4 regions of the Peribacillus sp. NPDC046944 genome follow, and region 3 is predicted to be linked to each of the others. Evidence: riboswitches for the same ligand, from Rfam matches in the RefSeq annotation. Region 3 holds a riboswitch; each other region holds the start of a gene.

Evidence for each region. Region 3 has a riboswitch for cobalamin ahead of ACQKIC_RS03555 (helical backbone metal receptor). Riboswitches for the same ligand answer to the same signal wherever they lie in the genome.
Region 1: another riboswitch for cobalamin. It lies ahead of ACQKIC_RS18765 (hypothetical protein); the one in region 3 lies ahead of ACQKIC_RS03555 (helical backbone metal receptor).
Region 2: another riboswitch for cobalamin. It lies ahead of mmgD (citrate synthase); the one in region 3 lies ahead of ACQKIC_RS03555 (helical backbone metal receptor).
Region 4: another riboswitch for cobalamin. It lies ahead of ACQKIC_RS17275 (ribonucleoside-diphosphate reductase subunit alpha); the one in region 3 lies ahead of ACQKIC_RS03555 (helical backbone metal receptor).

The regions. Positions count from the first base shown of each region.
Region 1 covers NZ_JBNNML010000014.1:49,003-56,217, forward strand. The annotation lists gene ACQKIC_RS18755 (VWA domain-containing protein) at 1-717, shown strand, start outside; gene ACQKIC_RS18760 (ABC transporter substrate-binding protein) at 856-1,806, opposite strand; gene ACQKIC_RS18765 (hypothetical protein) at 1,810-2,355, opposite strand; cobalamin riboswitch at 2,518-2,737, opposite strand; gene ACQKIC_RS18770 (AAA family ATPase) at 2,926-3,882, shown strand; gene ACQKIC_RS18775 (DUF58 domain-containing protein) at 3,882-5,069, shown strand; gene ACQKIC_RS18780 (transglutaminaseTgpA domain-containing protein) at 5,125-7,215, shown strand, end outside.
Region 2 covers NZ_JBNNML010000008.1:49,794-55,692, forward strand. The annotation lists gene ACQKIC_RS15240 (NupC/NupG family nucleoside CNT transporter) at 1-711, shown strand, start outside; cobalamin riboswitch at 1,063-1,261, shown strand; gene mmgD (citrate synthase) at 1,486-2,613, shown strand; gene prpD (2-methylcitrate dehydratase) at 2,705-4,141, shown strand; gene prpB (methylisocitrate lyase) at 4,155-5,063, shown strand; gene ACQKIC_RS15260 (DUF2294 domain-containing protein) at 5,388-5,783, opposite strand.
Region 3 covers NZ_JBNNML010000002.1:107,748-117,634, reverse strand. The annotation lists gene ACQKIC_RS03590 (YetF domain-containing protein) at 1-620, shown strand, start outside; tRNA gene ACQKIC_RS03585 (tRNA-Arg) at 765-838, opposite strand; gene ACQKIC_RS03580 (hypothetical protein) at 1,245-1,865, shown strand; gene ACQKIC_RS03575 (hypothetical protein) at 1,862-2,458, shown strand; gene ACQKIC_RS03570 (ABC transporter substrate-binding protein) at 2,471-3,601, shown strand; gene ACQKIC_RS03565 (FecCD family ABC transporter permease) at 3,616-4,614, shown strand; gene ACQKIC_RS03560 (ABC transporter ATP-binding protein) at 4,611-5,459, shown strand; cobalamin riboswitch at 5,581-5,758, shown strand; gene ACQKIC_RS03555 (helical backbone metal receptor) at 5,925-6,890, shown strand; gene ACQKIC_RS03550 (FecCD family ABC transporter permease) at 6,853-7,908, shown strand; gene ACQKIC_RS03545 (heme ABC transporter ATP-binding protein) at 7,915-9,387, shown strand; gene cbiB (adenosylcobinamide-phosphate synthase CbiB) at 9,384-9,887, shown strand, end outside.
Region 4 covers NZ_JBNNML010000010.1:96,833-106,719, reverse strand. The annotation lists gene ACQKIC_RS17280 (ribonucleotide-diphosphate reductase subunit beta) at 1-643, opposite strand, end outside; gene ACQKIC_RS17275 (ribonucleoside-diphosphate reductase subunit alpha) at 686-2,980, opposite strand; cobalamin riboswitch at 3,118-3,299, opposite strand; gene ACQKIC_RS17270 (manganese-dependent inorganic pyrophosphatase) at 3,588-4,517, shown strand; gene ACQKIC_RS17265 (hypothetical protein) at 4,566-4,712, opposite strand; gene ACQKIC_RS17260 (SulP family inorganic anion transporter) at 4,794-6,242, opposite strand; gene ACQKIC_RS17255 (MFS transporter) at 7,378-8,592, opposite strand; gene ACQKIC_RS17250 (CitMHS family transporter) at 8,823-9,887, shown strand, end outside.

The DNA of each region.
Region 1 (7,215 bases), on a different contig from region 3:
GATTTGGCCCCATATAATAAAGGGGACTTCAGGAAAGCATTAGATAAATTTAAACCGACAGGATGGACACCGATTGCCAAGACCATTTCGGAAACAAAGAAAGATTTTGAAAAAGCGGGTTCAGAAGGTCAAAATATCATTTATGTCGTCAGCGATGGAATCGAAACCTGCGACGGTGATCCAGTGAAAGCAGCTAAAGACTTGCATGATTCCAATATTGAACCAGTGATTAACATCATAGGGTTCGATATGGATAGTGAGGGGCAAAAACAATTACGTGAAGTTGCTGAAGCTGGCGGAGGGAAATTCGAAATGGTCAATAATGCCGATGATTTCAATAAGATGTGGGATGAAGAGCGTAGAGATCTGTGGAACCAATGGTGGAATTGGGGCAATGAAAATTGGAGTACCGTTCGGGATGAACAAAATAAGAAGACATCGTCTTTACTTGATGAAAAAAACAGTTTTTCTAGGCTTTCCTCTGATGAAAGCAATCGCATGTATGAGGCTACGAGTTATTTAAAGTATAAGAAACAAATAAATTATGAGACTTGGGAGGAAGCTCGCAGTTTAGTCAAACAACGCCGTGAAATAATAAAAGAGTATTATGACGAAAAATATGAAGAATTGAACACGACAGTGAAAAATGAAGGGGAGGGTTTAAAAGAATCAATTAAAAAGAAAGAAGAAGAAATGAAAGAGAAATATAAAGATTAATAATCAAAGGGGCTGTCTAATAGCCCTCTTTCAAGAGGATTCATGCACAAAATAAAAGGCGGAAATGTTGTTAAATCAACCTTTCCGCCTTTTATTATATATACGATTTCGGCGTAATTACCCCTTTTGGGTGTGTCTTTATTTGAATAATTGCGGATATATGGTCTTTGCAGTTAGTTCTACGGCTTCTCCGATACGCGGTCCGGGACGTGACATGACGTCTTCGCTAAGCTGATATACTTGGTCTTCCTTCACGGCGCTGACATCTTTCCAACCTTTACGGGATTTGATTTCATCCACAGCATTGTCCACATAGCCTACGGTTGTGATGATGGCATCCGGGTTGCGCTTGACGACTTCTTCATCTGCTATTTTCGCCCAGCCCTTTTGGTCGGCAAAGATATTTTCGATACCGGCAGACGCCAAGATCTCTTGTTGGAAGGTTTCAGCTCCCGCTGTATAAATTTCTGGAGAAGGGCTGATTTCGAAATATGTTTTTTCTTTAGAATCGACACTCGCCACTTTTTCTTCAACATCTTTGATTTGTTTTTTTATGTTTTTGACTAGGTCTTCCCCTTTGTCCGTTACGCCCATGACTTTGGAAATTTGATTAATATCGCTATATACATCATCAAAGGTCACGGCTGATTTAATAATGAAAATGGGAATTCCCGCATCTTCAAGCGGCTTTAATGCTGCTTCATCGCCAATTGTGTAGGCAATGATGACATCCGGTTTCAAAGAGATGATTTTTTCGGAATTGATCGTCATCGAATCAGAGACACGCTCGACATCTTTAGCTTCCTCAGGATAGTTATCGAAATCCGTCGCTCCAATCACCTTATTCCCTACACCAAGGGCATATAAAATCTCCGTATTACTGGGTTGAAGTGAAATGACCGTTTCCGGAACCTTATCAAATGTGATTTCTTTTCCGCTATCATCGGTGACGGTATAGGATTTGACTTCTTCAGTTGTTGCAGGATCTTTTTTCTCTAGCGATTTCTGATCATCATTCGAGGTACATCCTGTAAGGAAAAGGGCGACCATCAGAAGGGCAATCCAACTGGATCTTACTGTTCTTATCATGTTTTATTCCTCCATTTTCTTTTTCATCGTTTTGGTTGGATAGGATTTGCTGATAAAGGGAATCTCTTCGACACCCAGTTGTTTATTGACATAGACAGCCATCACGAATAGAACATTGGCAAGCAAATGAGCATAATCAAAAAGGATCGCGGGCACATCTTTTTCCGTACTGACTTTATGCAAGGCACGGACGGATTTCTTGGCTTCACTACGGCAAGTATGCAAAATACAGGCTGCCGTCGATCCTTGGGGTAGTACAAATGTTTCGATGCGTTCTTTCACTTCAGCGACATAATAGTCATAGATTTCACTTAGGCGGTTTAGACCGTCTTCGGTTATGGCCAATTTCCCCCGGGCAGAACCATTTAAATGATAAGCCATCGGCAACAGTTCCATTAAATCCCTGTAGACTTCAGGAATCTCTTTCGTGAACGACGCTGCCAGTCCCATTTGAGTCGTCAATGAATCGGTGCGAATTTCATAATCAACGTTTGAAACTGATTCGCGCATGAATGGGTAGCATAAAAAGCGGGCATCCTTCTTTTCCATAATTTTTCCTCCTTTTTAATAATGTGAATGACCTTCGTATTGCTTTTCGGCGCAAAAGAAAAAGCCGACCAAAGGTATTGGTCGGCAAACAATCATCTATGTATCTCGAACGGAAAAAAAGATGGAAGATTGCCGTACAATCCTCCTAACTTCCGAAGAGCAAAATACGATAAAAAAAAGGCAGGTCTCCTGGCTCGTGCATCATTTTACTCTAAGAACCTTCCCATTTGGATTGAATGAATGGTATCGTGCGTGCGGATTCATTCACAAACAGTGGCATATTTCTTATTTCATTAGCACTTACAGTTGCGGAAACAGCTTCGGTTTTACACCGAATTCCCTATTAAGCTGACAAGTCAGCACCTATTTTTTGCAAGGTTTTTATTCACTTAGTACCAGTCTATCATAATTAATTACTTAAATAGTGAAAAAATTTCAAGAAATCTCTTTTATAGGGGTATTATTCTAGTAAACTCACTTTGTAAGGATAAATTGGAGGTTAATGTAAAATGGATGTCGAATAAATAAGGGTTAAGCATGAGTGATTTACATAATCATGGGAGGTAGAGAATGGTTTATAAACAAGTGAATCAGAAACTGGATATGATTTTGGAAAACATTGAAAAGGTCATTATTGGAAAAAGAGATATAGCAGAACTAAGTCTTGTGGCCCTCCTTTCTGGTGGACATGTCTTATTGGAAGATGTCCCGGGCGTGGGGAAGACCGTCTTGGTCAGGGCGCTAGCGAAGTCCATCGGGGCGGATTTCAAACGGATTCAATTCACGCCTGACTTGCTACCTTCCGATGTAACGGGGGTATCGATTTTCAATCCGAAGGAACAAGAGTTCATCTTTAGACCGGGGCCAATCATGGGCCATATCATTTTGGCCGATGAAATCAATCGGACATCACCGAAAACGCAATCCGCCCTACTTGAAGGAATGGAAGAGGCAAGCGTGACGGTGGATGGTGTGACAAGGAAACTGGAACAACCGTTTTTCGTCATGGCCACTCAAAATCCAATTGATTACGAAGGCACATACCCACTTCCAGAAGCACAGCTAGATCGTTTTTTATTGAAAATGAAGATGGGGTATCCGGAAGTGGCAGAAGAGATAGAAGTGTTGCATCGGGCCCAATATACGGCTCCGATTGAAGAATTGGAATCCGTGATTTCGTTAGAGGAACTGATAGATTTGCAGATAGAGGCAAAGGCCGTGATCGTGGATGATACGATAAAGACGTATATCGTCGAGTTAGCCAATCAATCACGTAAGCATGAAAGTGTATATCTTGGGGTGAGCCCACGTGGATCGATTGCCCTAATGAAGGCAGCCCAAGCCTATGCGCTCCTAAAGGGAAGGGATTACGTTTTACCTGATGATGTGCAGCATTTGGTTCCGTTCGTTTTTACCCATCGGCTAATCCTTAATCCAGAAGCGAATTACTCGGGGGTGAATGCTGACATGGTGATACATGAGGTAGTGGCTACGACGCAGGTACCCGTGAAGAGGGCCGTGACCTAATGCGGAATGTGCTTACCATACTGAAGAAAAACAGGAATGTCTGTGGGATCATAGTGCTTATGCTCATTTCCTTTTGTTTTGCGATGTTTCAAGGCGGGTTTATCAGTTGGTTCATTTTCTATACCTTTTTGCCGTTCGGTGCGTACTCTATGATTCTGCTGTTTTATCCACTTCAGGCTTTTGAAGTGGAGAGAAGAATTAGTAAACACGAATGCCAGGCCGGAGAGTCGGTAGATATGACATTGGTATTCTCCCGGAAAAACAGACTGCCTCTTTTATATATGGTGGTAGAAGAGGATTTGCCGATGGAACTGGAAAAGAAAACATTGGTTTTTCCAGGATTTAAACAATCCTTCCAATTGACATATACCCTGGAGAATCTGCCAAGAGGAGAACATGTCATCCAATCGGTTCGCTTCAAAATAGGGGACTTCTTTGGACTCTATGAAAAAGAAGCGACAGTGCATGCCCCTTTGAAACTCACCGTTTTCCCGGCTTATCAGGAGTTGAATTATAAACAGTTGGAGCATGTCTTCGATCAAGGACAAGTTGGTACGACGAAAAAAATACAGCGGGAACATTCGGTCGTGTCCGGAATCAGGGAGTATCAGCCGGGTGATCAATTATCCTGGATAAATTGGAAGGCAACGGCCCGAACAAGTGAAATCATGACGAAGGAATTTGAAGTGCAGAAAAACCGCGATGTATTTATTATGCTTGATGAGTACGCCTCTCCCTTCTTCGAAGAAGCTATCGTACTTGCGGCCTCTTTGGTGCATGCCTTGATAAAGAAGGGTATGGATGTTGGGTTAACCAGTACGGGATCAATGGAGGTCGTACCGGCTAAAGGAGGCAGTAAACAGAGGAGAAGACTCTTTTACCGTCTTGCAAAATCAAGGGCCACACATACAAGCGTCTGGAATGGAAAGAAGAACAAGGGAGTTGTACCATCAAACGCTTCTGTAATATTCATTGTGTCCGAATTAACGATGGAAAAGATAGAAGGTTGGAATGCATTTACCGGAAATAAAGCGATGACGGTATTTTGCGTGAAAAGTCAGGGAGACTTCACGGGTGAGGAAATACGTGCGAAGTCGGTGGCGTTGGCTCGTGGAATAAAGTTGGTCTTCTTTGAACAGGGTCACCTTCAAAATGAACGAACCGAGGTGAAGGCAAATGAACGCTGATTCTACCAAATCGGAAAGGTGGATGCATGTTCTCTTATATATATTTGGTCTTCTATTGATTACCGAATGGTTACGACCCGTAGAGAAGCTTACGGATACAGGAAATATCTTGATTTTCATTATCTTTGTGTTATTTTCCTTGCTCCTACACTATTTCGGTATCCACTGGTTTGTGCGTTTCATCCTCGTAAGTGCCTTTATATTAATTGCGGTCCATTTCTTGTATTCGTCAGATCCTTTCCTGACCTTCAAATGGCTTACTGGTGATTTGCTGGATATAACGGCTAACGTTTCGAATATGTATGAGGGGAAGTGGGAGCTGCTTTCCAACCCCTTTAGAACGCTGTTGTTTTTCGTGCTTCTTTGGCTTGTGACATACTTGATTCATTACTGGGTGACGGTGAGACGAAACATATTTTTACTTTATATATTAACGATCATTTTCCTATCGATTCTCGATACATTCACACCATATGATGGGGATATGGCCATGATTAGGATCATCATCATCGGGTTTTCGATGCTTGGTGTGTTGGCCATGCTACGCTTGTCCATACAAGAGAGATTGGTGTTTTCAGGAGGTCCATTCAGTAAATGGTCCATCATGCTAGCGGGGATGCTGTTAGTAAGCGTCTTCGTTGGTTTCACTGCTCCGAAGTTCGCGTCACAATGGCCGGACCCTGTACCGTTCATTGTTTCTTATTCCGATAAGGTGACAGGAAGTGATGAAAGCTCCGTTGAAAAACGGGTGGGGTATGACGAAGATGATTCATCACTTGGTGGGTCGATAGAGCCGGACAATACGGTCATTTTTTATAATACGGCCAATACCGGACACTATTGGAAAGTCGAGAACAAAGATATCTATACCGGAAAAGGGTGGGTTTCCGTTGAGGGAATGGAAGACTATATCAGTTTCTCTAATGGTCAGGATTTGAAGGATATAAAAGAATTTGAGATTCCTGAAGTGTTGAAAACGGAAGACATGAATACAAGGGTAACCATGATGGAAAGTTACTCTCACCTTCTTCATCCCCAATCAGGGTACCTGAAGAAGGTAGAGGCTGAGAATGGAGATTGGTTTAAATATTATACAAATATGGACAAGTACATTTCGGTAGACGAAGGCAGTGAGCCCCTTACCACGAAAGAATATGAACTGGTTTATGAAATGCCTAGCTATGATCTGGCTGACTTACGGAAAGTTACGGAACAGGATGAAACGATGGATGTCCTCATGGAAAGCAATACACAGCTTCCGGAGGGATTGCCAACCCGTATCTATGAACTGGCCAACGAACTTACGGTGAATGAGGATAATTGGTACGATAAGGCAAAGGCCATAGAAAATCACTTCGACGGTCCTGAATTCAGCTATTCTAAAGAAGACATTCCGTATCCAGGCGATAATCAGGATTATGTGGATCAATTCTTGTTCGAGACCCAAATTGGGTATTGCGATAATTATTCAACGGCGATGGTCATTTTATTACGTGCCGCCAACCTTCCGGCAAGATGGGTTAAGGGGTATACGGAAGGGGAGAAATCAATTTATAAAGGTGAATCCGCCTATAAAGTGACGAATAATAATGCCCATTCATGGGTGGAGGTTTATTTTTCAGGATTGGGATGGGTACCATTTGAGCCTACGAAGGGATTCAATGGGCAAATGGATTTTTACAATTCGAATTTGAATTCGGAAAATACGGAGGAAACCGAGCAGGAAGACAAAAAACTAGTGGAGCAAGATGAGACACAGACTAGAGAGCGCCCGGATACACCCGAAAATGAACCTGGATCAACTAAGAAAAGTGTCCTTTTAAGCCAAAATACTTTATTAATGTGGAGTGCCGGTATTATTTTATGCATAGCTTTACTTCTTGCCGTAGGGTATTTGTATAGAAGGAAATGGCTCCCTTTTGTACAAATCCTTCGGTTAAAAAAGAAAACCGGTCCATACTTTATACAGGCGTACCAATTATTATTGAAACAGTTGGTCCGGGCAGGGTTAGAGCGGCCTGAAGGACAAACCTTGCGGGAATATGCAGCCTATGTAGATGCGGTTTATGAGACGAATTTAATGCAGGAAATGACAGCTCGATACGAAGTAATGACCTACCGTGGTGATCCAGAAGAAGAGGAGTGG
Region 2 (5,899 bases), on a different contig from region 3:
GATCAGCGTTTGCTGACCTTTGGAATTATGAGTATGAGCAGTATAAGCGGTTCGATTATAGGTGCGTATTTATCCATGGTTCCGGCTGAATTTGTATTCGTCGCTATTCCATTGAATTGTTTAAATGCCTTGCTTATAGCCAATATGTTAAATCCTGTTACTGTCAGTAAAGAGGAAGATGTCGTATATATTCCTACAAAAGAGGAACGTAAAGACTTCTTTTCAACCATTTCAAACAGTATGCTAGTTGGAGTCAAGATGGTGATCGTCATTATGGCCATGGTAATCGGCTATGTCGCATTAACGGCTAGCCTTAACGGTATTTTAGGGCTTGCGGTAGATGGGTTGACAATCCAAAAAATCTTTTCTGTCATCTTTAGCCCATTCGCTTTCTTGTTTGGATTAAACTGGGATGATACGATGTATGTTGCTCAATTAATGGGAATCAAACTGGCAACGAATGAATTCGTAGCCTTGCTCGACTTGAAAACACAGATCAGCGGTTTGGCCCCGCATACAGTAGCTGTGGCCGTTACGTACCTGACCTCATTTGCGAACTTTAGTACAGTCGGCATGATTTACGGAACGTTCAATTCGATTCTAGACGAGGAAAAATCGAGTATCATTGGAAGGAATGTTTGGAAGCTATTGCTTAGTGGAATGGCAGTCTCCATGCTAAGTGCCATGATTGTTGGATTGTTTGTTTGGTAACGCTGTGTATTATAGTTTACTAGATCACCTTAAATATTGCGGTTTTAATACGTGAATGAAAAACAAATTAGCCAAGTGATTTTTAGGAATCCTTGGCTATTTGGAATTTAATAATGAAAATCTGTTCTGTTGGAAGAAAATTAATTCCAGCTTTTAACAAACTGTGGACGAGTCTAAATTTCCTTTTTGTATTATTAGAGAAAAAGGCTTAAAGCAAATGTTTTGGATGCAGAATTTTCTGGTTGACCTCGTGATTTTCTATCTAGTTACAAAATATGTTAAATCTGAACGAGTGAATCCAAATATATAATTGTAAATATTTAAAATATTTGGTATATTTAAATAGAAAATTGAATATGTAAATTATTTGGTGCGAATAACATGATTGATTTTATTCGCTTAAAAGGGAAATCGGTTTGATTCCGATGCTGTCCCGCAACTGTATTTGGGAGCGATTCGAAGATGCCACTGTTTCTATGCAGATAGAAATGGGAAGGTTCGAAAAGCGATGATCATAAGCCAGGAGACCTGCCAACTAATCATGCATCAATTACCTACGAGGATAGGAGGTGTTAATTACGAATATTTGGCATGAATTTTCATGTTTATTTAGGCAACCATTCGTTAATTAACAACTTCCATTGGAAGTTGTTTTTTTAATGTAAAGACCATTTTCTTTTTGGTTAGGGTATTGAAAGAGAATTCAAAAGTATGAATGGTTAAAGAAGATACACCTGTTATGTTAACGCTTTCATTTGAATAGGAGGAGTAAAAATGTCGATACAAGAAAACTATTCACCTGGATTGGATGGGATTATAGCTTCAGAGACAAAACTTTCATTTCTTGATACGGTCCAGAGTGAAATTATAATCCAAGGATATGATTTGATTAAATTGGCTGAAAATACAGATTACCTGGATATCGTTAATTTACTATTAAATGATAATCTGCCAACCCTAGAGGAAAAAGCGTTCTTAGAGAAAACACTGAAGGAAGAATATGAAATACCAACTGATATTTTAGAAATATTCAAGCTATTACCTGACAAAACACATCCCATGGATGCGTTAAGAACGGGAATTTCCGCATTAGCTGGATATGAACAGCTAATTGATGATCGCTCAACTTCAGCCAATATTGAACGCGCTTACAAATTATTAGGGAAAGTACCCACTATCGTAGCTAATAGTTATAGAGTGCTGAAAAATCAAGAAGTTGTCCTTCCTAATAAGGATTTATCTTATAGTGCAAATTTCTATTACATGATTACTGGTAAAGTGCCAACAGAATTGGAAGAAAGGATTTTCGATCAATCCTTATTATTGTATAGCGAACATGAAATGCCGAATTCTACGTTTACAGCTCGAGTCATCGCTTCTACACAATCCGATTTGTATGGTGCGTTAACCGGAGCGGTTGCTTCGTTGAAAGGCAATTTACATGGTGGAGCAAATGAAGCGGTCATGTACATGCTTTTGGAAGCTGGAACAGTTGAAAAGTTCGAGCAGTTGCTTGAAAAGAAATTAGCAAACAAAGAAAAGATAATGGGTTTTGGTCATCGTGTTTATATGAAGAAGATGGATCCAAGAGCCCTAATCATGAAAAAAGCGTTAAAACAACTCTGTGACAATAAAGGAGACGACCTCCTTTATAGAATGTGCGAAGCTGGCGAAGAGGTCATGGTAAGAGAGAAAGGCCTTTATCCGAATTTGGATTATTATGCAGCACCTGTATATTACATGCTAGGTCTACCCATTGAAATCTATACACCTATTTTCTTTAGTGCTAGAACAGTAGGGTTATGCGCTCATGTGGTTGAACAACATGCAAACAACCGACTTTTTAGGCCTCGAGTAAATTATATAGGCGAGCGTCGTAACCACACTATTTTAACCAACTAAAAAAATGTAAGTTATTAGCTCGCCGAATGGTCGTTCTGACCAACGACCATTTCTAATAATAAATGATTTTGCATAGAAAGGGAATGAAAAAATGCTAAAGGTGAATGGAATTAATCAAACGGATGTATTATTAGAGACAATTGCAGATTATGTGTTAGACAAAGAGATTACTAGTACAGAGGCGTACGAGACTGCCCGTTATGTGTTACTTGATACAATTGGCTGCGGGATTTTAGCACTTCAATATCCAGAATGCACGAAATTATTAGGACCGGTCGTCCCAGGGACAGTAGTACCAAATGGCACGCGTGTTCCAGGTACTTCATATGTATTGGATCCAGTCAAAGGTGCATTTAATATTGGCTGTATGATTCGATGGTTGGACTATAACGATACGTGGTTAGCTGCCGAATGGGGACATCCATCTGATAATTTGGGAGGTATTCTTGCGACAGCGGATTACTTAAGCCGAGTAAATATTGCAGAAGGAAAAGAAGCACTAACGGTACAGGATGTTCTTGAAATGATGATTAAAGCACATGAAATTCAGGGTGTATTAGCATTAGAAAACAGTTTGAATCGAGTCGGTCTTGATCATGTGTTATTCGTAAAAGTAGCGACGACGGCTGTTGTGACAAAAGCTCTTGGAGGCACTAGAGAAGAGATTATTCATGCTATATCCAATGCATGGATTGATAACTCCAGTCTCCGTACATATCGTCATGCACCAAATACAGGGTCTCGTAAATCATGGGCTGCTGGGGATGCAACAAGCCGGGGTGTTCATTTAGCATTGATGGCTATAAAAGGAGAAATGGGATATCCGACAGCTCTTTCAGCACCAGGTTGGGGATTTCAAGATGTTTTGTTCAATAAGCAAGAACTGAAGCTAGCTCGTTCATTAGATTCGTATGTAATGGAAAATGTGTTATTCAAGGTATCTTTCCCAGCTGAATTTCATGCGCAAACAGCTGCCGAGTGTGCAGTGCAATTACACGATGAAGTTAAAAACCGTTTGAATGAAATAGAAAAGATCACCATCACAACACATGAATCAGCTATTCGTATCATTGATAAGACAGGACCTTTAAACAATCCTGCGGACCGTGACCATTGTATTCAATATATAACTGCCGTTGGTTTAATTAATGGAAATGTTACGGCAGACCATTACGAAGACGAAGCGGCAAGGGATATAAGAATTGATCAATTGAGGGATAAAATGGTGGTAGTGGAAGATAAACAATATACGAAGGATTATCTAGATCCGAACAAGCGCTCAATCGCCAACGCTGTTCAAATTCATTATCAAGATGGAACGGTTTCAGAATTTGTGGAATGCGAATACCCTCTTGGTCATCGTTTTAGAAGAGAAGAAGCATTTCCAAAGGTTTTAAGGAAATTTAAAGACAACATTAGCACTCATTACTCACAAAAACAACAAAATAAAATTCAAGAAGCTTGCTTGAATCCAAAGGCATTATCAAATTTAAAAGTTAACGAATTCGTTGATTTATTTTTAATCTAAGGGGGGCTTATCAGTGGCTTGGATCGTAAATAGACAATCATCACAGGAAGAACTAGCAGAACGCTTCTTAACATTAATACAGGAACCAGGTATATTACAAATTCCAGGTTCACATGATGCTATGGCGGGACTCATGGCTAAAGAATCAGGATTCCAAGCTTTATATTTATCCGGAGCTGCTTATACAGCTAGCCGAGGTTTACCGGATTTAGGTATTGTATCTTCAGAAGAAGTGGCAGAACGTGCAAGAGATATTGTTCGGGCTACAGATTTGCCAATCCTTGTGGATATCGATACAGGGTTTGGAGGGGTTTTAAATGTGGCCCGTACAGCAAGAGAGATGAAAGAAGTAGGGATAGCTGCCGTCCAAATAGAAGATCAAGATTTGCCCAAAAAATGTGGTCATCTTAATGGAAAGAAGCTCGTTTCTTCTGAAGAGATGCAGCAAAAGATAAAAGCGATTAAACAGGTTGCTCCTTCACTTATTGTTGTGGCGCGTACTGATGCAAGGGCAGTGGAAGGGGTAGAAGCTGCCATTGAGAGAGTACATGCCTATATCGAAGCGGGGGCAGATGCCATATTCCCTGAAGCACTTCAATCAGAAGAGGAATTCCGGCATTTTGCCCAACGGATTAACGTACCGCTATTGGCGAATATGACTGAATTTGGGAAAACGCCTTATTACACCGCAGAAGAATTTCATGATATGGGGTATCAAATGGTGATATATCCTGTAACTTCCCTTCGCGTGGCGGCTAAAGCCTATGAGAGAGTGTTTAAACAAATCAAGAACCAGGGCACACAAAAGGAAGCTTTATCAGATATGCAAACTCGTAGTGAGTTATATGAAACTATTGCTTATCATGATTTTGAAGGACTAGACAAAGATATCGCTAAAACGGTTTTAACTAAAGACCAATAAATGATGTGAATCCCTTAATCGCAAAGATTAAGGGATTCCTATTTCAGATGACTTTGTCCTGGCGTTTTAATGGGGAGAGAGTGAAGTGCTTGGCAGACTATGAATAGGATTTTGTAAGATATGTAGAATCTATGGTTATAACTATTTGATATGGAAAAGTGCGGCCAAGAGTATAAAGAGAAACCAGTAGTCAAGTTTCCGGAATGAGGTTAGGGCGTGTGGAAAAACAATAGAGCATGGTTTAATAAAAGAATGAAGAACAGAAAGTTAGTTCACCCATGTTTCTGCTCTTCCAATTGAGGTGATGTCTGCTAAATTCACCATTTATTTTAGATTTTCTAGGTATTTTTCCAAATCCTTATCAACTATGAAAACTTCGATCCGTTCTCCCGTTTTGGTACTAATGTCACTGTGTGAAGAAAGGACTTTACAACCTGTTAGATCCTCAACAATTTTTTCATAATCCTGACTGTACATTTCACGTAGAAGAGAGCGCATTTTTTTTACAAGCTTCTTTCCAGAATCCTGACTGACAAGGTGTTTTTCTTCGACAGTCAACACTCCTTTAAAACGAGTGATCAGCATGTCATTAATAATGTAGGTTTTAACTTCTTGTGGACCTCTGCCTATTAAATCACGCTGGAATTTAATGAATGCTGCACTAATTTCGGCTTCAATTTTCTTTTTTTGGTTTAACATAATGCCTCCGATTTTTTTCATCGATCGTATATGGGATTCATCATAATGCCGGATTCAAGTTTTTGTCAATACAAGTTTGTATATATATTAAAATATTAGAAATATATAGGATTAATGAGTAAATAATACTTTTAATT
Region 3 (9,887 bases):
AAGAAATCTCAGAGATGACATTCTTCAACTTTGCTTCTGCCATTTCCATCGGTTCAATAGCGGGAAATCTTTCTTTCAACCATCGTTTAAGCATTCAAAATGGTATAGTCGCCTTAATGATATGGAGTTTACTTACGATCTTATCTGGACGAATTGTCATTAAGTCTAAAAAAGCACGAAGAGTAATTGATGGGGAACCCCTTATCATTATCAAAAACGGTAAAATGATGGAAAAACCACTTCGCAAGGTTAACTTGGATGCAGATACGTTAATGGCATTGCTTAGGCAAAAAAGTATATTCTCAATCACTGAAGTGGAGTATGCCATTTTTGAAATTACGGGTAAGCTTTCCGTTATGAAGAAAGAACATAAACAGCCTATCGTAAGAGGCGACATGAATATTGGAAATCTTCAAAAGAACCCTTCGCCCATCATAACAGGCGTTATTTCGGATGGGGTAGTCAACATGGATAACCTGGATCAGTTAAACCTTGATATGGAGTGGTTGAATGGTCAATTAGCTAAAGCTGGTATTACATCAATCTCTGATGTCTTTTATGCTGAAGTTCAATCAGACCGAACACTTTATATGGACATAAAGGAAGGCAGTCTTCATTAAATGGTATGAATAATTGGACAGGCTGGATGCCATATCCCTCTTTTAATAAACAACTTACATCAATATTTCTACTTTTATCATTGTTCCAATAAAAAAAACAGCCAAAACCTCCATATTACAAGGTTTTGGCTGTTTTCCATTTAGCGTCCCAGATAGGAATCGAACCTACGACCTACAGCTTAGGAGGCTGTCGCTCTATCCTACTGAGCTACTGGGACATATAAAGGTAACGACGACTTTCTTATTATATTTGTTATTAGTAAACATTTCAAGGTTATAGCCTCTTGTTGCGAAAATATTCATGGGAAATTATCTATATTGACTGCCTTGTAGTGTCTGAATGGCAGTGTGAAGAAGGCGATAAATACCTTTCGCGCCATGCTTTTTCGTTCGACAGAGAAAGGCTAACTACGGTGGAGTCCATCAGTTACCCCACTAGTTTTTTGATAAAACCAACTGGATAAAAGTTTTTGTTGACGATGATAATCATTATCACTTATACTGATAAACATAAATATTCTATCTTGAAGTAATAAATAAAAGTGATTATATCCCGTTAAATCAACATTTGACAATATTTACAATCGAAAAAATATTATATCAATATAAGAAAGATGGTTGATTATGAAACCTATAGCCTATATAAGTACTGATATTCAATTCACAAGACTTAAAGACATCGATCATGAAAATGGTTTGGTTTCTTTGCAATTGTATGATATTCCATTTGCTGATTTCTCGGCATATGCTGGGGTCATCGTGACTAATTTCGTGGAAGAGGCCTTTTTACTTGAACATAAAGAAATCATCGAAAATTATTTGAATGATGGCGGCGTCATTCTTTCCCAAACCGAAAATTTCCTACCTTGGTTACCTGGTTGCGGAAATTGGATGCGTTCTCCGATTTCTTTGAAGGACCGTGAAATCCGATTGACTGAGCCTGTACATCCTATGTTCGCAGGAATTGACCCTTATGATTTGAATTATAAAAAAGGGGTTCGTGGCTTTTTCTCAAGAGGATATCTTGAGGCCCCAGAACATTCGGAAGTAATCGTTGAAGACCAAGAAGGAAAAGCAATCATTTACATTGACCGAAAAACGACCGGTGGCACGATTGTCGCGGGTGCAGGAACGGATCTGTACCGCTTTGGAATCCAAGAAAATAGTTCGCGTGTGCTACGTCAACAAATTTTGGACTGGATACGCGAAGAGTATGAAGCAAACAAGGGGGAAACAAAGCAATGAAAGTGGCAATCTTAGATAACGGTTATAGTTTCCATCATCGTTTCTTTCAAATGGATGAGTTTGCTTATATGTATGATGATGTGCTTCAACTTCGTCAGCTCCATACATATGATTTAAGTCAATATGACACGCTAATTGTTAATGATCGGATGTCCCTAATGCTTTTAAAACGGTACCAATCGCTTTTCGTGAAGTTCCTTCAAGAGGGAAAACGTCTAGTCGTTTTCGGTGAAGTGCTGGATAATTGGCTTCCTGGTATAGACTGGGAGGAATCTGAAGTGAATTTCAGTTGGTGGGTGAAGGAGCATGGAGATTTACCTTTAATGGCTGAAAATACAGATCATCCTTTATATCAGCATGTATCCCTATCAGATATGAAGTGGCATTACCACGGGACGTTCAAAGTTCCGGAAGGGGCAAAATCACTTGTGAATACTCCCGACGGTCGCTCGATCATCTACACCGATGATGTGTCTTATAAAGGCGAATTGATCATTACCACACTTGATCCAATATTCCACATTGGACTTGGATTCATCGACCAATCTAAACCATTCTTACATGGGATGGCTAAGTGGCTTAGAGAAGGATAAGGAGGAAGTTTTATGAAGAAGAAATGGACAATGTTAGCGGCAACCACTGCGATGGCCGCTTTGATTACGGGCTGTGGAAACTCTGGGGATGATTCGAAAGGCAATACTTCAGAAAAACAGACGACTGCAGAGGAAAAAGTGATTCAAGATCAACTTGGCCGTGATGTAACGGTACCAGGTAAAGTGGAACGTATTGCGGTCGGTGGCATTCTTCCGTACTTCTCGACTTGGTATGTAGCGACGAATTCGACGAAGGAAGTTGTCGGCTTGCATCCTAATGCGTATAATGCCGCGGAAAACTCGATTCTTTCTGAAATATCACCCGATATTTTAAAGGCAGATACATCATTCATTAAAAATGGCGAAGTGAACGTGGAAGAATTGATGAAAGTCAATCCGCAACTTTACTTTGAAAAAGCACAGGACCAAAAGTCCATAAACAAATTAGAAGATGCAGGTGTTTCGGTTGTGGCACTCAACCCTATGGATGCAGCAGCTGCGGAGCCATTGGCTACCTTCAACAGTTGGTTGGAACTGACTGGGGAAATTACGGGCACTACCGAAAGAACGGACAAGTTCTTGGAAAAAGGCCAAGCCGTTCAAGCCGAATTGGATAAGAAATTAGAGGGCATTAAGGATAAAGAAAAGCCTAGAGCATTGATCCTCTATCAGCACAGTGATAAAAGCATCATGGTCGGTGGGAAGAACTTCTTTAGTAACCAATGGTTAAATGCTACAGGGGCCTATGATATAGCAGCAGAAGAAGTTACAGGAACAAAAGAAGTCAATATGGAACAAATCTACAAATGGAACCCGGATATCATCTACATTACAAACTTTTCGACAACTCAGCCTGAAGACCTAACGAACAATACAGTGAAGGGACAAGATTGGAGTCAGGTCAGTGCTGTACAAGAAGGAAATGTATATAAAATTCCGCTGGGCATCTATAGATGGTTCCCACCAAGCGGTGATGCACCTCTTATGTTAAAATGGATGGCTCAGAAAAATCATCCCGAGCTATTTGATTATGATATGAAGGATGAAATCACGGATTACTACTCAGAGTTCTATGATTATGATGTAACGGAAGAACAAGTAGAGAACATTCTTCACCCATCTTCCGAAGCCGCAAAACAGTAAAGTAGGGAATGAAAATGAAAAAATGGAAAACGGTCCTCTTCTGGATATTGCCCATTGCGATGGTTCTCCTATCATTGAGCATCGGACGCTTTGGAATGGACTTAGGGACTCAAATTAAAATATTGCTTTCAACCGTGTTTCCAATCGAGCCAACATGGACACAGATGGAAGAAACAGTGGTCCTTCAAATACGTCTGCCACGAATTTTACTGGCCTTGTTAATCGGTGCGGGCCTATCGATTGCAGGCGCCTCTTTCCAAGGGATGTTCGGCAACCCCTTGGTCAGTCCCGATATCCTAGGAGTGTCTGCAGGTGCTGGGTTCGGTGCTTCCCTTGGGATTTTATTATTGGGACATGGTTTTGCATCTCAAGTCTTGGCACTTGGCTGTGGTTTAGCCGCCATCGTTTTCACGTTCATAATCAGCGGCAAAAAAGATTCACCGGTCTTCATGCTTGTTTTGGCTGGGGTTGTCACCTCCGCCCTTTTCCAAGCGTTGATCTCGTTAATTAAGTTTGTCGCCGACCCTGAGGAAAAGCTGCCAGCCATCACATACTGGTTAATGGGAAGCCTTGGAACGGCCACATACAAGGATTTATATGTGGGTGGACCAATCATCCTTGTCGGCATCTTGATTTTGTATTCACTACGCTGGAGAATCAATTTACTGACCTTACCTGAGGATGAAGCAAAATCGCTAGGTATCCCGGTCACTAGATTGAAGTGGACGGTCATTCTTGGTGCGACGTTAATTACGGCTTCTTCTGTAGCGATAGCCGGTATCATTGGCTGGGTTGGATTGATTATCCCTCATGTGGCAAGAATGCTTGTTGGGAACAACAATCAACTTGTCCTGCCGGTATCCCTATCGGTTGGTGGCGCCTATTTACTCCTGATCGATAACCTGGCTCGTTCTGTAACGGCTACGGAAATTCCGCTATCGATATTGACAGCCATTATCGGCGCACCATTCTTTGCGATTCTACTTAGAAAGACAGGAGGTGGGTGGTCATGAAAATCGAGGTGCAGGGAGGGAATTTTTTCTATGCTAAAAAAAGAGAGAAAGCTCCTTTTCTTTACCAGACCGACATTGACTTTTCGTTGAATGACGGAGAGATCATGGCGATCCTTGGCCCGAACGGTGCCGGTAAAACCACGATGCTGAAGTGTATCACCGGCCTTCTTGATTGGAAAAAGGGTCAAACGCTCATCGACGGAAAGCCGCTTACTGCGCTATCACGCAAAACGATCTGGAAACGAATCGGTTATGTTCCTCAGGCACATAAAATGGTTTTCGGATTTACTTTGGAAGAGCTTGTCATTATGGGAAGGGCGCCTTATATCAGTACGCTGTCCCAGCCTTCTGCAAAGGATCGGGAGGCTGCCATCGCTGCTCTTGAAATGGTTGGCATTGCTCACCTTGCCAAAAAGTCCTGTAATTCCGTCAGTGGTGGGGAATTGCAGCTGGCCTTGATTGCCCGGACGCTTGTATCGGACCCGGATGTATTGATTCTTGATGAGCCAGAATCGCATCTTGATATTCAAAAGCAAATCGTGATTTTACAGACACTAAAGCGGTTATCGAAAGAGAAGAACATTTCTTGTATCATAAACACGCATTATCCGAACCACGCATTCTACTTGGCTGACCATGTTTTAATGACTGCCAAGGAAAAGCGTGTGGTGTATGGCGAAGTCCGCGAAGTGATGACGGAAGCCCGGATGAAAGAGTACTTCGGCATCGAAATGAAGAAAATCATTTATGAGGAAGAGGATGACTTTTTGATTGAAACGATGGTGCCGAAAGATCTAGGTCTTTTACGTGATCAAAGTACATGCCGTTTTAATAGTGACATCTAAAGCTATAGAAGGCAGCCATGTGATGGTTGCCTTTTTGTGTTCCAAATCTTAATTTAAAGTAATCTGAAATATCATATAATACGATTTCCTAAATGGTGTATAATGAAAGGCAGTGAAATTATATACATATGAACAATTTGGTGTCTGTAAGGACTTGAAAGGGAAGTTGGTGAAATGCCAACGCGGTCGCGCCACTGTAAATGGGAGTTAACGGATGTATACCACTGTATGAATAATATGGGAAGGTGCCGTTAGCAATGACCATGAGCCAGGAGACCTGCCAAAATTGTACACCGGTAACCACGCGGATGGGGAGGTGTGTGGCAGAGCTATGTCCCTTTTTTGTTCCGTTGCCATACAAGCATCCTCCGTTTTGATGGGGGATGCTTTTTTGTATGTCTTTTGATATTCGCAACACATGTGTGAAGGTCCAGAAATGAACTCAAAAATGATGGAGGTTTTAAGATGAGGAAGATATATAGTTTCATGCTTGTGATGGGATTGATGGTTGGTATATTGGTTGGCTGTAGCGATGCCTCCCAGGATGGAACAGGAGAAAACCAGTCGACAAAACAAGCTGTTAACCAGGGCTTCCCGCTTTCGTTACAAGATGCAGTGGGTAACAAAGTCACCATCGAGCAGAAACCAGAAAAAATTGTTTCATTAATCCCAAGTAATACAGAAGCGGTCTTTGCGCTAGGTTCGGGTGAGAAAGTGATTGGAGTGTCTGAAAATGACAATTACCCGGAAGAAACGAAAGATATTCAGAAGATAGGTGGAATGGAAATAGATACAGAGATGATTTTAGCCTTGCAGCCTGATATCGTTCTTGCTCATGAGAGTGCCCATAATTCCAAAGAAGGAATCCAACAGCTTAAGGATGCGGGTATTCCAGTTATAATCGTCAATGATGCTAAAAGCTTTAAAGAAGTGTATACGTCTATCGAGATGATTGGAACGGCAATAGGGGAACTGGATAAGGCAAAGGAAATCGTCAAGACGATGCAGAACAAGCTGGAAAAGATCAAAGAAAAGGCTAAGGCAATCAAGAGTGAGGATAGAAAAAGTGTTTTTGTAGAGGTTTCACCGTCACCTGAAATCTATACAACGGGAAAAAATACTTTCATGGATGAAATGCTGGACATCATTTCAGCGGATAATGTCGCAGGTGAATTGGATGGCTGGGTAAAACTCGATGAAGAGTCGATGATAGCGGCCAACCCGGATGTCATCATTACAACCTATGGTTATTACACAGGAGATCCAGTCAAAGAGGTAACGGGAAGAAATGGATGGGCCGACATTCAGGCAGTTAAGAATGGTGAGGTTTTCGATGTCCATTCAGATATTGTCACTCGTTCCGGTCCTAGGCTTATAGAGGGAGTAGAGGAACTTGCCAAATCAGTCTATCCGAACGTATTTAAAAACTAAACGGGCATTGGCCTATGTATTTGCCCTATCATTTTTGGTTATTTCGATATTGATCGGTGTTTCCTTAGGATCGGTTTCCGTTCCGATACCAGTGCTTTTGCAAATCATTGGCAAGGAAGTCCTTCATTTGCCCCTGGCCATGGAACCGGATGGGACACTGACGAATATCGTGATGAACATCCGCCTGCCGAGGGTCGTGCTTGCAAGTTTGGTTGGGGCATCCCTTGCAATAGCAGGGGCAGCATTTCAGGGATTGCTCAGGAATCCCCTAGCTGACCCCTATACCCTGGGAATATCCTCAGGGGCTTCGCTTGGTGCAGTATTAACGTTGTTTTTGAATTTGTCACTGCCGTTTTTGGGCCTATATACACTGCCTACATTAAGCGTTCTTTTTTCATTGTTGACGATTTTTTGCGTATTGACCTTTGCAAGAAAAATGGATCGTTCCATGAAGGTAGAAACGATTATTTTAACCGGCATCATTTTCAGCTCGTTTTTAAGTGCTTTCATCTCATTGATGATTGCATTGACGGGTGAGGAGTTAAGGCAAATCATCAGCTGGCTGATGGGAAGTGTCTCGATGCGTGGTTGGAGTCATGTCACGATCATTTTGCCATTTTTCCTCGTTGGTTCTCTCGTATTGATGATGAACACCCACGAATTGAATGCCATGACATTTGGGGAAGACCGTGCGAGGCACCTAGGCGTGAATGTTCAGCGGAGGAAGATGCTGATTCTGATCGCCGGCTCGATACTGACAGGGGCTGCCGTTGCCGTATCAGGGACGATTGGCTTTGTAGGGCTGGTCATCCCCCATTTGGTCCGCAGGATTTGGGGGCCAGACCATACGCATCTGTTGCCATTATCATTGATTGTGGGAAGCGGATTTTTAATATTGGCTGATCTGGTGGCACGAACGATCATCGCACCGACAGAATTGCCGATAGGTGTTATTACTTCGCTTATCGGTGCGCCGGCATTCGCATTTATTTTATTAAAGAGACGGAGAGAAGGGTAGAAGTGTATGCTTGAAGTTAAAGGGTTAACAGGAGGATATGATAATAAAACGGTTTTGGACTCCGTCTCGTTTGATGTGAAAAAAGGAGAATTATTCGGTATTCTTGGTCCGAATGGAAGTGGGAAAACGACGCTATTGGGGATGCTTAGCGGTATCCTGCCGTATCAGGCGGGAACCATCGATATTAAGGGGAAAGACCTACAGGGATATTCGTCCAAACAACTGGCACAGGTCATCGCCGTTTTGCCGCAGCATTCCTCATTGGCTTTTTCCTATACAGTAAAAGAGACCGTTGCCCTTGGGCGATATGCCCATCAAACAGGGTGGTTTCATAGTTGGACGTCTGAAGACGAAGAAATCGTTCAACGCGTGATGATGCAAACGGGAGTGGCAGTCTTTCAGGAAATGCATTTTGAACGTTTGTCAGGCGGGGAAAGACAACGTGTTTTGTTGGCACAAGCTCTTGCACAAGAACCGGAAATCCTTTTTCTCGACGAACCGACGAACCACCTGGATCTGTCTTATCAAAAAGAACTTCTTGATTTGATGAGGAAAATGGCTAAGGAACAACAATTGACGGTCATTTCAATTTTTCACGACTTGAACTTGGCTGGCTTATATTGCGATCGCCTGATGTTGCTTGAAAAAGGGCGAGTCCAAGTGATTGACGTGCCGAATGAAGTGCTTCAGCAGGAGCGGATTCAGGAGGTATATAGGACAAAAATCGAAAAACATCCTCATCCTGCCTTACCTAAGCCGCAAATGTTCATTGTACCCGAGAAGCATACAGGAGAGCTGGACCCTTTGGAGATCAATGAAAGTTATCTGAACCAGGCTCCGGAGTTCCTTCATTTAAGTTCACCCATTCCGCTTAGAACCATGTCATCCGGCGTAACTGGTTCGGGAACGGGGTGGCATCAGCACTTTGTTAATCGACATGTCCACTACGATTACAATTGTGATGACCATATTGCTGAAATGGCTGACTATTTGAAGACATACGGATTTGAACCGCAGGAAACCGTCGGAATGATGACGGCCGTGTTTTTGGATACAGTGTCATATCGACTTCTAAGAGATGAGGGTTTTTCGATATTCATCATGGTAACAGCGGGGGTAGGGAATGCCATCGATGCCTCTTTGGCAGACAGGCATTCATGGACTTCATCGCCGGGTACGATCAATACCTGGGTTTTCGTGAATGGCCATTTGGCGGAAGAAGCGTTCATTCACTGTATAGTGACAGCTACCGAGGCGAAGGTTAAAGCGCTTCATGACCTACATGTCTTAGATCAGGTGACAAACACATGGGCGACTGGAACATCGACGGATAGCATCTTGATTGCAGCCACACAAAGAGGAACCACCCTCCGATATGCGGGTACCATCACGCCCCTCGGGAAGTTAATTAGCCGTGGCGTTTATGACTGTACGGTGGAAGCGATTGAAAATAGTAGGAAACGGATTGAAAGCTTATGATTTTTTACCATCTTTATGCAATCACATTGGCATTTATCCTAGATTTGGTCATTGGCGACCCTCCTGATTGGCCACACCCGGTTAAATGGATAGGATCGCTTATCAATAAACTTGATGAAGCTCTCAACAAAGGGGCAAGAAAGAAGCGGAATGGACTGTTCATGCTACTGCTCGTCTTGCTGCTCGTGTTGGCAGCCACAGGCATCACCGTCTATTTAGCGTATAGAATCCATCCTGCTGCCGGTATCATCTGGGAAGCGCTACTCATTTCCACCACGATCGCTCAAAAGAGTTTAAGACGGGCGGGAATGGATGTTTATCGACCATTGAATACACGGGATATGGCCAAGGCGAGGCGGAAGCTTTCTTATATTGTGGGCCGTGATACGGCAGATCTAGAAGAACCGGAAATTGTTCGGGGTACCGTTGAAACGGTAGCGGAAAACACGAGTGACGGTATTACGGCTCCCCTGTTTTGGGCTGCCATCGGAGGAGCGCCA
Region 4 (9,887 bases), on a different contig from region 3:
AGGAAATCATCGTTGCCGAACCGGTCATCAGATTTTGCCGGCCCAGATTGTAGTAGAAGGCGAAAGCCAGGTAAAAATAGATCCCTTCAAGGTTCGTGGAATGGATGAGCGCCTCGAATAAGTGCTGAGGGCTAGGGTCGTCCACAAATGTTTGGTAGGCATCCACGATCGGTTGGTTCCGCTTGATCACTTCCGGGTGTTCTTTGATCCGGTCAAAAAGCTGTTTTTGCTTGCCGACAGGAATCAAGGAAGCAAGGATGTAAGAATACGATTCATTATGAATGGATTCCTGCTGGGCCATGTTGGCGAGGATCGCCTTTGCTGCCGGATCCTTGATGTATCGAAGGATTTCCACTAAAGTCGGTGTCTGCAGGCTGTCCATCCCGGCAATCATCGTGAGGATGTCGAGGAAAGCGTCCTGGATATCCTCATCCAATTCACCCCACTGCTTTTTATCCTGGATCATGTTCACACTCGATGGCTTCCAAAAATTGTTGATGAGCTGTGTATACGTATCATAGAATTTTTCATACTGAATGTCGTTCCAAAGGAGAAAGCCTGAAGCTTCTCCTTTGAAAACGCCGGTTGCCTTGGTAGGATGGGTTGGTTCGAGCATCCTGATTTTCTTGATATGGTTTGTCATTTGTAAAATCTCCTTCAATAAAGTAAATTCCATTCCCACTCGTTAACTCGAGCAGCTCTCACAGGCATTGTCGTATTCGGATGAAGTGGAACGAAGATAATAAGTCGATTTCAATCCGCTTTCCCATGCTGTTAGGTGGATGTCCAATAACACTTTAGCCTTGATCGTGTTTTGTACATACAGGTTGAAGCTGATGGCTTGGTCGATATGACGTTGACGTGCTGCATTTTGCCTGATGCTTTCCTTTTGGTCCAAATGGAAGCGCGTTTTTTTATAGTATTCATACGTAGTGGGCGTCAATCCAGGCGCTGTCACTTTAAATTTGAAGTTTTTCTTTTCTTCATAAAACTCGATTTCATATAACGGGTCGATGCCATCCGTGGAATGACCGATTTTGGCAGTCGATGAATTGGGGGCGATTGCCATTAAATAGCCGTTTCGTGTACCATACTGCTGCACTTCTTCTTTTAATTCCAACCATTTTGGATCTCTATAGTCACGAAGGTCGAAATACTCCCCCGTTTGCCAATCGGACCCTTCGAAGTATGGGTAGGTTCCTTTTTCCTTGGCCAATTCATTGGATGCTTTAATGGTTAAATAAGCGATTTTCTCATATAAGGTATCGGCGTACTTAACGGCTTCATCGGACTCCCAGTAGATATTTTGCGTCGCTAGTAAATGATGCCACCCGAAAGTTCCTAAGCCGATGGAACGGTAGCGCTTATTCGAAATGGAAGCTTGCTTGACCGGTAAGGTATTCACGTCAATGACGTTATCGAGCATGCGGATCTGAATCGGGATCAGTCTCTCCAATACATCGCTGTTCACCGCGCGAGGCAGGTTGATGGAAGAAAGGTTACAGACAACGAAATCCCCGCTTTTGCGAACTACGACGACATCGCCATCTTCCGTTTCATATTCGTCGGTGATCGTTGAAGGGCTTAAGTTCTGGGCGATTTCCGTACAAAGGTTAGAACAATAGATCATCCCTTTATGCTTGTTCGGGTTCTTTCTGTTCACTTCGTCCCGGTAGAACATATAGGGTACGCCTTCTTCTAATTGTGAAATCATGATGCCTTTCATAATGTCCATCGCTTTGATTTTCTCGAAACTATAGCCTGGAAGTATGCCATTCTCCGCCGCCTCTACAGCAAGGGCGTAATGGTCCCTGAAACTGCCTTCCCCTTTTTTCTCGTCATAAAAATCTTCGAGGGAGAACCCAAGGGTTTGCTTCACGGTATGCGGGTCGAAGAGATACCAATCTTTCCGGTCACGCACGGCTTCCATGAATAAATCGGGGATGCAGACGCCCGTGAAGATGTCATGCGCCTTTAAGCGGTCGTCGCCGTTTTGCGTCTTCAAGTCAAGGAAGCTCATGATGTCCTTATGCCACGCATCCAGATAGATGGCGATTGCGCCTTTACGTTGCCCCAATTGATCGACGCTGACGGCCGTTTGGTTAAAGAGGCGAATCCAGGGAGTCGTGCCTGAACTGTTACCGGAAAAACCGCGGATATCAGAACCAAGCGAACGGATTTTCCCGACATATAGACCAACGCCGCCCCCGAACTTGGAAACTTTTGCGGCATCATAGTTTGATTGATAAATTCCGTCGATTGAATCCTCGATTGCATCGATGAAGCATGAGCTCAATTGCCCGTGTGTCTTTCCGGCATTTGAGAGGGTAGGGGTCGCTACCGTCATATATAGGTTCGACATTGCCCAGTAGGCTTCTTTAACAAGCTGCAGTCGGTGTTCCGTTTTTTCCAGTCTCATGATTTCCATGGCAATGATCATGAAGCGCTCCTGGGGAAGTTCATAGACCTTGTCTTTTTTTGGACGGGCCAAGTAGCGATCATTCAAAAGATAGATTCCGATATATGAAAATAGTTTATCTTTTTCCGGATCGATGACCGAACCCAATTCTTCGATTTCCGTTTTTGTGTAGGAGTTGAGAAGCTCTGCTTTATAAACAGGGTAACGTTGGCCTTCATGCTGCTGAGAGAGTTCTTGAATCAATTCATAGAAAGGTCCATAGTTCCGGCCTTCATAGCCCCGGTTCTTTTGGGCATCACGATACATGGCATTCAATAGTTCCCTTGCGGCGACGAATGTCCAGTCTGGGGCATCGATATCGACACTTTCAAGTGCAAGCTGGATCAACTTTTTCGATGTTTGTTCTTCTGAAGCATCACCTTTTCGATCGAGCCATTTAGTAAAACGCTTTTTGAACTTTTCCATATCAAGACGGCCTTCGAAATCCTTGGATAACATGTCCAGCTGGATTGAATTTGTTTCTGTGTCATTTTTTATGGTAGGGTTATATGTTTGAGTCATAAATGTTCCTCCTCTTAAATGTACGCGAATAAAAAAAAACCGCCCAATAAATTGAGCGGATCAAACGATAGGATAAAAGAGCCATGAAAAAATAGCCGTTACACTATCGTTTCATCATCTCAATCCCCGAAGAATAAGAAACTTGAAAAAACCAGGCAGGTCTCCTGACTCATGATCATCCTACTTTGAGTCCTTCCCGTATAGAGAGCTATACAGTGGTTTTCTCATTTCGTCACATTTACAGTTGCGGGGACAGTTCCGGGTTCACACCGGATTCCCTTTTCAGCCATCTCTGGCACCTTGGTTAATAATTCTATATATAGTTATTTATGTTGTTAGAAAAGTCAATATCTAGTATGTATGCTTATATTATCGTAAGCCATCCATGCTGATAATTCAACATATATATTTGTGAAAAACTGATTCATATCTATTGACAAGGTCGGATAAAGGAAGAGGATGATGAAAGAATATAGGGAGGAATACAAAATTCCATCGCGGAATGTCAGGGTTTTTGTGTTAAAATAAATTGCATAGCAAAACTAGGGATTCTGGTTATGAAAAGAAAAATCCCTGCCAAATCATTTAGGAAAAAGGAGAAAAAATCGTGGAAAAAATATTAGTTTTTGGACATAAGAATCCGGATACCGACACTATCTGTTCAGCAATCGCTTATGCTGACCTAAAAAAGCAGCTGGGCATCCAAGCTGAACCTGTTCGTCTTGGTGAAGTGAATGGTGAAACACAATATGCGTTGGACCAATTTAAATTCGAAGCACCCCGCCTTGTTGAAAAAGTGGCTGGGGAAGCGGATGGCGTGATTTTAGTCGATCACAACGAACGTCAGCAAAGTGCCGAAGACATTGACCAGGTACGCGTATTGGAAGTCATCGACCATCATCGTATCGCTAATTTCGAAACAAGTGATCCTTTATATTACCGCGCAGAACCAGTTGGCTGCACGGCTACTATTTTAAATAAGATTTATAAAGAAAACGGAATTGAAGTGCCTAAAGCCATTGCAGGACTTATGCTTTCAGCCATCATTTCCGACTCTTTATTATTCAAATCGCCTACTTGCACGGAGCAAGACGTCGCAGCTGCTATGGAATTAGCGGAAATTGCTGGCGTGAATGCTGAAACATATGGCTTGGAGATGCTAAAAGCGGGTGCTGACCTGAGTGACAAAACCATCGATCAGCTCATCACACTTGATGCAAAAGAATTTTCAATGGGAACGGCAAAAGTTGAGATTGCTCAAGTGAATGCTGTTGACCCGAATGAAGTGCTTGCAAAGCAATCAGAAATTGAAGCAGCGATTCATGCAGTTATTGCCGCGAAAGAATTGGATTTATTCTTATTCGTCGTAACGGATATCTTAACGAATGATTCCGTTGCCTTGGCTCTAGGAGCATCAGCGGATGCAGTGGAGAAAGCGTATAACGTAACATTGAATAAGAACATTGCTGTATTGGAAGGCGTCGTATCACGTAAAAAACAAATTGTACCAGTTTTAACAGATATCTTCGCTAAGTAATAAAAAAAGGACTCGATGCCACTTTGAAAGTGGCTTCGAGTCCTTTTTTCAATTCAACGCTTCTTTCTCTTTTTCATACGCAATCACGATAAGCTCTTTGTTTGATTCCTCACGTATTTTTCCTTCAAAGAGTTTTAACTCATTGAGAAGGTCAGGTGATAAATCTGCTGCAGTATAATCCTGTTCGGATGACATGATTTTCCCTCCAATCCAGAGTATCATTCACTCTAGTTTGGCGGTTCAGCAAGAATTTATGCAGGGGAGCCATGCATCCTTTTACTTTTCATATGAGGCCAGGCTCTTTAGCAGCTGAGAACTTTCCTGATCAAGGCCAAGCACTTGAACCGTTTTCCCCTGTACTCTGTATTTTAAGATGACTTTCTCGACGGCTCCTACAGCCGAGGCATCCCATATTTTCGAATTGGAAAAATCAATGATGATGGAATCTGCTTTTTCCTTCGTATCAAACTTCGAAATGAAGTCCTGGACCGATGCAAAAAACATCTGGCCTTTTATTCGATAAGTGATTTGCCGATCCTGGTTGTCCGCTGTTTTCTCGACAGACACTTTTGAAATTTTAGCCGAGAAGAAAATCATACTCAAGAGTACCCCGGCGAATACGCCTTTGGATAAATCATGCGTATAAAGAACAACGATAACCGTTACGATCATGACTATCGCCTCGGTTTTAGGAGTGATCCGAAGCCTCTTCAAGGAGGACCAATCAAACGTCCCGATGGAAACCATGATCATGACCGCAACAAGGGCGGCCATCGGAATTTTAATGAGGACATCATTCAATAACACGATCAAGATTAACAAAAAGGCCCCGGCGACGAAAGTGGACAGCCGACCTCGTCCCCCGGATTTGATATTGATACCGGATTGTCCAATCATTGCACATCCGGCCATCCCGCCGAAGAAACCGGCCACGATGTTCGCTATTCCCTGACCTTTGGCCTCCCGGTTTTTATTGCTATCCGTATCGGTCATTTCGTCAACGATTTGAGCCGTTAGTAAGGATTCAAGCAATCCGACAAACGCTAGGGCAATGGAATAAGGAAAAATGATGGCCAATGTCTCGAATGACAAAGGGATATCCGGAATCAAGAACATGGGAAGAGCCTCGCTCAATTGCCCCATGTCGCCTACGGTCCGTACAGTAGCCCCTGTTGCAACGGCCACGATGGTCATGAAGATGATTGCGACCAGCGGGGAAGGAACGACCTTGGTTATCCGTGGGAATAGGTAGATGATGGCGAGTGAACCAGCTGTCATGACATACATGACCCACGTTTCCCCTTTGAAATGAGTGAGCTGAGCCATGAAAATCATAATGGCCAAAGAATTCACAAAGCCAGTCATAACCGGCTTCGGTATAAACTTCATGAGCTTCCCAATTTTAAAGACGCCCAGTAGAATTTGAAGGATCCCAGTTAATATAGTTGCGGCAAGTAAATAGTTCAAGCCATGATCCTTTACAAGGTCAACCATCACGAGTGCCATCGCCCCGGTCGCCGCTGAAATCATGCCTGGTCTTCCACCAACAAAGGAGATGACGATGGCGATGCAGAAGGAAGCATACAATCCCACCATCGGGTCGACCCCGGCAATGATGGAGAAAGCTATTGCCTCAGGAATTAAGGCCAGGGCAACGACGATTCCGGAAAGTACGTCTCCGCGAACGTTGCAAAACCACTCCTGTTTTAATGTAGATATATTCAAAACGACACTTCCTTTTTCTCTATATAAGTATGGATTGGCTATTGTAACGTACTAGATTATAGCATGACTTCATTATTCTATCTATGGATTCATAATTGAATGGAAATTTCCTTATTTATATCAATTAGGCCAAATAGAAAGATCCAAGTGGGCCACCTTCAACAAAAAAAGACCCGAGATGGTCTTTTTTTGTTGAACTTACGAGTCATAAGTAAATTCCGGTTCCTTACACTGTGGGATGAATGAAATAATACTATGAAAGGGGTGGACTTGATTGCATGAGTATGTAGAAGCATTAGAGAGAGGAGGGGGATATGTCCTGCTTATTCTTCTTTATGTATAATGCTAGATTTACATGCTGTACAGGTTACTTCTTTGTAATGCTTGAAGATGATCTTTCTAAGGTCTCTTCTGGTTAACATAGCGAATACGTTGTATCTCGTACCACATACACAGGTATGTTTGTCTTTTACGATGTGTCTTTCATCCGTTTTGATAGTAGGAAAAAGCATTTTAACCCTCTTTTAAACTAATTTTAGGCGAAAAAAACCAAGAAAAAAGTAAATCTTGGAAATCTACCCACCACGACAAAAGCTTGATATGTCTGGTTTGTGGATTTTCACCTTAAATAATCTTAACATAAAAAAGAATCAAATCTATAAATATACAGAAAAACACGATAATGTTTAAAAAAACAGAAGGAGGAAGACGAGGAAATGAATAGATATCCCTAGGACTTAGGTTTTTCGTTTAAGAACTTTTCCCGACAAGATCTGCAGGTGATATCGGAAACCGATTTAAACTTAACCTTCTTCAGGTCTTTTTTCTCGAATATTCCCCGGTAGTTATGAATAATTCCACATTCACAATAACGCTGATCCTTGATGATGTGAACTTTTGCATAATATGTGAAGGTCGGATACATGTTGACACCCCTTAATAGGTATATATTACTAGGTATATAATACTATTTTATCGTGAATATGTAAAAAAATAAATCTTTAGAAATCAGGCGAAGAAGAGTTCTGTTACAGAGAGGGTTCAACCATCTTGTTGGGTAAGTTTGAATGAAAAAGAAGACACCCGTTAGAAGGATCATCTAACGGGTGTCTTCTTTTTGCTAAAGGTCTTCTAATCAATGTGAATGCCGGGCCAACTCCGGGTTGCGATGCAACGCCAAATACAGGACCAGTCCTGCTATCAGCAGCAGGAAGCTGGTCGTTATAAAAACGGCTGAAAATCCATAAAATCCTGCAACCATCCCTCCCATTGCCGGGCCGATGATATTGCCTAAAAAACGGAGACTAGTATTATATCCAAGCACTTCCCCCTGCATGGCAACGGGAGCCTCTTGGCGGATATAGGCAATCCTTACAGGGATAATTCCTCCTATGACTATACCTAATGCAAACCGTACAAATACAAGTTGCCAAAAGTGATTGATGAAAGCTCCAGGCAAATATACGAGTGCTGTGAGGAAAAGAAGGAGCACCAGAATCTTTATATGCCCATGGTGGTCGCCTATCCTGCCCCAGTACCTGGCCATCAATAAGTTTCCGAGACCAGCTGCGGAAAAGGCGATGCCTGAGTAAAAGGCCAGATTAGTAGTTCCGTGCAGTTCCCCGACATATAAAGATAGAATGGGTTGGATGCTGAAATGAGCCACCTGGACAATCGTTGATATGAGCATGACATTCACTAGAATGGGGTTCCGTAAAATGTGCGAGAGGACCTCCCGGCTCGAATAACTGGCTTTTGTTCCTTTTTGTCGCTGAACTTGATATTCCTTGGTTGCGAATACAAGAAGTCCAGAGACGAAAATTGTGATGGAAGTGAACTTAAACGCTGTTGAGTAGCCGAGAGTATCCGCAAGTACGCCGCCAATCAATGGTCCGAAAAGGGAGCCGGTTATATTCCCCGTTTGAAGAGTACCCAAGACCCTTCCGGCAATCTCTTTAGGTGTCTGTGTGGAAATGAAAGCTTGTGACATGGAGATGAATCCAGTGAATATGCCCATGAACATTCTTAATAAGAACAACTGCAGGACATTTTCTACAAATCCCATCAAGAAAATCGATAGGCCCATACCGAAGGCGCAGGCAATCAGGATTTTCTTTCTACCATAACGGTCCCCGATTCGTCCCCAAATGGGGGAAAATAAAAAGGCGGTCACAAAGGTAATTCCGAATGTCCACCCCGACCAATGCTGGACATATTGTGCCGAATAATTGCCAAATGTACCGATGTATAACGAGATGAAGGGAAGAACCATCGTCATGCTACCACCGATGAAGAAGTTGGCAAACCACATGATGAAAAGATTCCTTTTGGCCAATTTATGAACATCCATATACATGTAACACTTCTTTCTACCTGATATTTACTATTCAGTATACAGATTTACCAATTTCTATTAAATGTATTTGATTCAGACATGCTTCAGGGCAAGAAAAAAATCTAGTTTGAAAAAGTTGTTTTTTAATGAAATACCCAGTGTTATACTAACTAAATACTAATTTTTCAGAAAATATAAAATATTTGATGAAAGTTAATATTTCAAATAGTAAGGGGAGAGTCTACATGTTATCGATTCTTGGATTTTGCATGATTTTTACATTTCTTATTTTGGTCATTTCAAAGCGACTTTCTGTAGTGGTTGCCTTCATTTTCACTGCCATCCTTTTTGCATTGATCGGTGGGTTTGCGTCGGAAATGGGAGAAATGATGATGGCAGGGATTATAAAGGTAACGCCAACGGCCGTTATGATTGTATTTGCTATTTTATATTTTGGTTTGATGCTAGACGTTGGTTTATTTGAACCTATGATTGCCAAGATACTAAGCCTTGTGAAGGGGGACCCACTAAAGGTTGTGATGGCCACTGCCATCATCACGATGCTAGTAGGGTTAGATGGTGACGGGTCTTCCACCTTTATGATCACCGTAACAGCCATGTTGCCGCTCTATATAAGGTTAGGGATGAATAGGCTTATATTGGCGTGTGTGGTTGCTTTAGCTGCAGGCGTCATGAATATCATCCCTTGGGGCGGCCCGTTGGTAAGAGCAGCAGCCAGTCTACAAGTGGAAGTATCAGACTTATTCATTCCGCTCGTTCCGGTCATGATTGCAGGGCTGATATGGACGCTGTTTTCCGCCTATATCCTTGGGAAGAAGGAAAGAGCCAGATTGGGCATCACTACATTGCAGACACCAATGCCTTCAGGGTTAGGTGAACAGGCCGCTGCGGTTGAAGCTACTAATGGTACAACCATGAAGTTTTGGTTTAATTGGTTATTGACGATCGCGTTAATGGTATTTTTGGTAATGGAAGTGTTGCCTCTGCAAATCTTATTCGCTTCTGCTTTTGCCATAGCATTATTCGTTAACTTTCCAAATCCAAAAGAACAGCAGGAAAGGATATTAAGCCATGCCAATAGTTTTGTTATGATCTGTACACTTATCTTTGCAGCGGGTATTTTCACGGGCGTCTTCACGGAAACGAAGATGATGGATTCGATGGCCTCTTCCATCGTGACCGTTATTCCAGATTGGCTTGGTGCACATCTACCTGTTGTTGTGGCACTTACTAGCATTCCGATGGGCTTCATTTTTTCACCTGACGCATATTACTTTGGAATTATTCCC